DNA from 2 places in the Vibrio sp. Vb0937 genome. Region 1 is predicted to be linked to the other one. Evidence: predicted binding sites of a transcription regulator. Region 1 holds the regulator's gene; the other holds the start of a gene.
The links. Region 1 encodes MetJ, which represses methionine synthesis genes. Its sites were predicted from a motif close to TTAGACNTNTANANGTCTAA; they were not measured.

Region 1 (2,476 bases):
GGTAGCTGCAATATCCACTACGCGAACCAGAGGGTTTGACGGAGTTTCTAGCAAAATGAGTTTTGGTTTTTGTGCCAATGCAGCATCTAAAGCCTGTTCGTCTGATTGATCGACAAACTGAACCTTAAAATCGCCTTTGCTAGCTCGGGTATTAAAAAGACGATAGGTGCCGCCATAACAATCGTGAGGAGCAATAATGAGATCATCTGGGCCGAGAAAAGCGGAAACCCATAAATTTAATGCCGACGTACCGCAGTTAGTAACAACCGCTCCTTTTCCAGACTCAAGTTCAGATAGCGCACTTTCCAACAGTCCGCGGTTTGGATTACCAGATCGTGTGTAATCATACTTGGGCACTTCACCAAAAGCAGGAAAACCATAGTTAGTGGAAAGATAAATAGGTGGAACGACAGCATGATATTGGCTGTCTGATTCAATACCAGTGCGTACTGCAATGGTCGCAGGTTTGCGAGTGCTCATGGGTGTATCCTTTCACGGGTAATGACTTCTAAATAGGAATGCGCTATATCTAATGAGTAACATAAAGTGATCAACACGCTTCCTTTGCTGTTATGTTCACTTTACTCGTCAAAAAATGAGACGTCAACACTTCTAGACGTCTATATGTCTTTGCTTATGGCGGTAAATGCAGCTAAAATCAGCACCTAAATTATTTTTAACCGATTACATAAATGAAGGTGTGCAATGGCTGACTGGAATGGCGAATACATTAGCCCATATGCAGAGCACGGCAAAAAAAGCGAACAAGTAAAAAAAATTACCGTCTCTATCCCGCTAAAAGTTTTAAAGGTGCTAACTGATGAGCGTACTCGCCGTCAGATCAATAACTTACGCCATGCAACCAATAGCGAATTGCTATGCGAGGCATTTTTGCACGCGTACACAGGTCAGCCACTTCCGACAGATGAAGACCTTCGTAAAGACCGTCCTGATGATATTCCAACAGAAGTAAAAGCGCTGATGACGGAAATGGGCATCGAATTTGAGTCATTCGACGAAGAATAAAAAAGCCTGATAAGAGGTTTCAGGTAATAACTCTTGCCTCGAGCCAAATGAATGACATAAAAAATGGGACGCAATAGCGTCCCATTTTTTATGTATCACATCTGAAAGATATATTACTCTGCCATGTAGTTTTCAGGCATCTCGATACGAGCTACACCTGAATTAACCGCCGCCTGAGCAACCGCTTTTGCAACACGTGGTAGCAAACGTGAATCCATTGGTTTTGGAATAATATAGTCCGCACCAAACTCTAGCTTATCAACACCTGCAGCCTTCAATACGGCTTCAGGTACAGGCTCTTTTGCTAGCTCACGAATCGCCTCAACGGCTGCAAGTTTCATTTCATCATTGATTTCACTTGCACGCACATCAAGAGCACCGCGGAAAATGAATGGGAAACACAATACGTTGTTAACTTGGTTAGGATAATCACTACGGCCAGTACCCATGATCAAGTCATCACGAACTGCGTGAGCAAGTTCCGGCTTGATTTCAGGATCCGGGTTAGAACATGCGAATACGATTGGCTTATCTGCCATCAACTTCAACGCTTCCGCTGGCAATAGGTTTGGACCAGATACACCTAGGAACAGATCTGCACCTTCAATCACGTCTTCTAGTGTGCGCTTATCTGTATTGTTCGCAAATAGCTGCTTATATTCATTAAGATCATCACGACGAGTGTGAATCACACCTTTGCGATCTAGCATGTAGATTTTTTCGCGCATTGCGCCGCATTTGATCAGAAGCTCCATACACGCTACAGCGGCAGCGCCAGCGCCAAGACAAACAATTGTTGAATCTTCAAGTTTCTTACCTTGAAGTTCGATTGCATTCAGCATACCCGCTGCCGTTACAATAGCAGTACCATGTTGATCATCGTGGAATACTGGTACATCACAACGTTCAATCAGACGCTTTTCAATCTCAAAACAGTCTGGTGCTTTAATATCTTCAAGGTTGATACCGCCAAAAGTGTCTGCAATGCTCGCAACAGTATCAACAAATTCATCGATCGTGCGGTGCTTAACTTCAATATCAATAGAATCAAGACCTGCAAAACGCTTAAACAGTAACGCTTTACCTTCCATCACTGGCTTAGATGCAAGTGGACCTAGGTTACCTAGACCTAGAATAGCGGTACCGTTAGAAATAACAGCAACCATGTTCCCTTTTGCAGTGTACTTGTACACGTTATCCGGGTTTTGTGCGATTTCACGCACTGGCTCTGCAACACCAGGGCTGTAAGCAAGGGCAAGATCACCCGCCGTTTCCGCAGGCTTTGTCAGTTCGACAGCAATCTTTCCTGGAGTTGGATAAGCATGGTAATCCAATGCTTTTTGGCGATGTTCTTCTTCTGGAGTGGCTGCTTGGTGGTTGTCTTCAGACATGGACGTTTCTCTTTTTTATTTTTAGGTAAGGGGGCATAAATTCTATCGGATAGAAATCA
Region 2 (2,476 bases), on a different contig from region 1:
AGACGTCGTTTAAGCTCTGCCGCTTCTGCAGGGTAAGCTGCAGCGTATGCTTCGAATTTTTCATTCCAAGCTGCTTCTTTCGCGGCGCCCGCTTCTTTTGCATCCCACTCAGCGTAAACATCTGCCGGGATCTCAAATGGGCCGTACTCCCAACCTAGGTATTCGCGAGCCGCTTGGATTTCATCGTGACCTAGTGGTGCACCGTGACAGTCGTGCGAACCAGACTTGTTAGGAGAACCGAAACCGATAATTGTTTTGGTACAGATAAGCGTAGGACGTGGGTCCGCTTTTGCTGCTTCAATTGCTGCGTTGATCGCGTCTGAGTCGTGACCATCGACTGCTGGGATTACATGCCAGCCGTACGCTTCAAAACGCTTAGGTGTATCGTCAGAGAACCAGCCTTCAACGTGACCGTCGATAGAAATGCCGTTGTCATCCCAGAACGCGATCAGTTTGCCTAGACCTAACGTCCCAGCAAGAGAGCATGCTTCATGCGAGATGCCTTCCATTAGACAGCCGTCACCCATGAACACATACGTAAAGTGGTCAACGATATCGTGACCTTCTTTGTTGAACTGTGCCGCTAGTGCTTTCTCTGCGATCGCCATACCAACAGCGTTAGTGATGCCTTGACCTAGAGGACCAGTTGTTGTCTCGATACCAGGCGCGTAGCCGTACTCTGGGTGACCTGGGGTTTTTGAGTGCAATTGACGGAAGTTTTTCAGATCGTCAATAGATAGCTCGTAACCGCTTAAGTGCAGTAGAGAGTAAATAAGCATTGACCCATGACCGTTTGACAGCACAAAGCGATCGCGGTCGGCCCACTCTGGGTTTGAAGGGTTATGGTTTAGGTGAGAGCGCCAAAGAACTTCAGCGATATCAGCCATACCCATTGGTGCGCCTGGGTGGCCTGAGTTAGCTTGTTGAACACCATCCATGCTTAGAGCACGAATTGCATTGGCAAGATGTTTACGAGACGACATGTCTGCTCCTGAGTACATTAAGCGAAACGAAAAGTAGGTCATAATTCTCTCAAAGCCCTGTTGGGTGTGCAAACGTTTTCCAGTCCAAAACCTCACAAATATTGCACCTTTCGCGCCAAATCGTTCGAGGTTCTTAAAATTATCAATAAATCAGGCAAACGTTTGGTTATAACAAAAACCAAAAAAGAGCTTGTAATTCGAGCAATCAAATTTAGAATAGACGTCTAGATGTAGATACACCTACAAAAATTAGTATTAATTTGCGCTGGAGAGTTTATCATTCCCCAGTTTTAAACCAGATATAGTGGAGCTAACATGGCTAAGCACCTGTTTACTTCTGAGTCAGTATCAGAAGGTCATCCAGATAAAATTGCAGACCAGATTTCTGATGCGGTTCTTGACGCGATTCTAGAGCAAGATCCAAAGGCTCGTGTTGCATGTGAGACTTACGTTAAAACCGGTATGGTAATGGTGGGTGGTGAAATCACGACTTCAGCATGGGTAGACATCGAAGAGTTAACTCGTGAAACCGTTCGTGAAATCGGCTACGTACATTCAGATATGGGCTTTGACGCAGATTCTTGTGCGGTACTAAACACAATCGGTAAACAGTCGCCAGATATCAACCAAGGTGTTGATAAAGCTGACCCTAAAGAACAAGGTGCAGGCGACCAAGGCATCATGTTTGGTTACGCTTGTAACGAAACTGAAGTACTAATGCCAGCGCCAATTACTTACTCTCACCGTCTTGTTCAAAAGCAAGCAGAAGTTCGTAAAAACGGCACACTACCTTGGTTGCGTCCTGATGCAAAATCTCAGGTAACATTCCAATACGATCAAGGTAACATCGTTGGTATCGACGCGGTTGTTCTTTCAACTCAACACTGTGACTCAATCTCAACTTCAGACCTGCGTGAAGCGGTAATGGAAGAGATCATTAAGCCAGTGCTACCTTCTGAGTGGATCAACAAAGAAACAAACTTCTTCATTAACCCAACCGGTCGCTTCGTAATCGGTGGTCCTATGGGTGACTGTGGCCTAACTGGTCGTAAGATCATCGTAGATACCTACGGCGGCGCAGCTCGTCACGGTGGCGGTGCGTTTTCTGGTAAAGATCCATCAAAAGTTGACCGTAGTGCAGCATACGCAGCACGCTACGTAGCGAAAAACATCGTAGCGGCAGGCATGGCTGACCGTTGTGAGATCCAACTTTCTTACGCAATCGGTGTTGCTGATCCAACGTCTATCATGGTGGAAACGTTCGGTACTGAGAAAGTATCTCACGACATCATCATTGAAGCGGTTCGTCAATTCTTCGACCTACGTCCATACGGTCTACAAGAAATGCTTAACCTTCTTCAACCTATCTACAAGAAGACAGCGGCTTACGGTCACTTCGGTCGTGAAGAATTCCCGTGGGAAGCGACAGACAAAGCTGCACTTCTACGCGATTTCGCTGGCATCAAATAATCAAGCCAAGCAAGAATCAATCA

Region 2: metK (methionine adenosyltransferase) is a predicted target of MetJ. The motif match lies at 1,200-1,219, and genes of this name have one in related genera.

The regions. Positions count from the first base shown of each region.
Region 1 is NZ_JAWOTK010000035.1:1,309-3,784, reverse strand. It holds gene R7P67_RS21335 (O-succinylhomoserine (thiol)-lyase) at 1-480, opposite strand, end outside; gene metJ (met regulon transcriptional regulator MetJ) at 706-1,026, shown strand; gene R7P67_RS21325 (malic enzyme-like NAD(P)-binding protein) at 1,140-2,417, opposite strand.
Region 2 is NZ_JAWOTK010000016.1:18,855-21,330, reverse strand. It holds gene tkt (transketolase) at 1-983, opposite strand, end outside; gene metK (methionine adenosyltransferase) at 1,299-2,453, shown strand.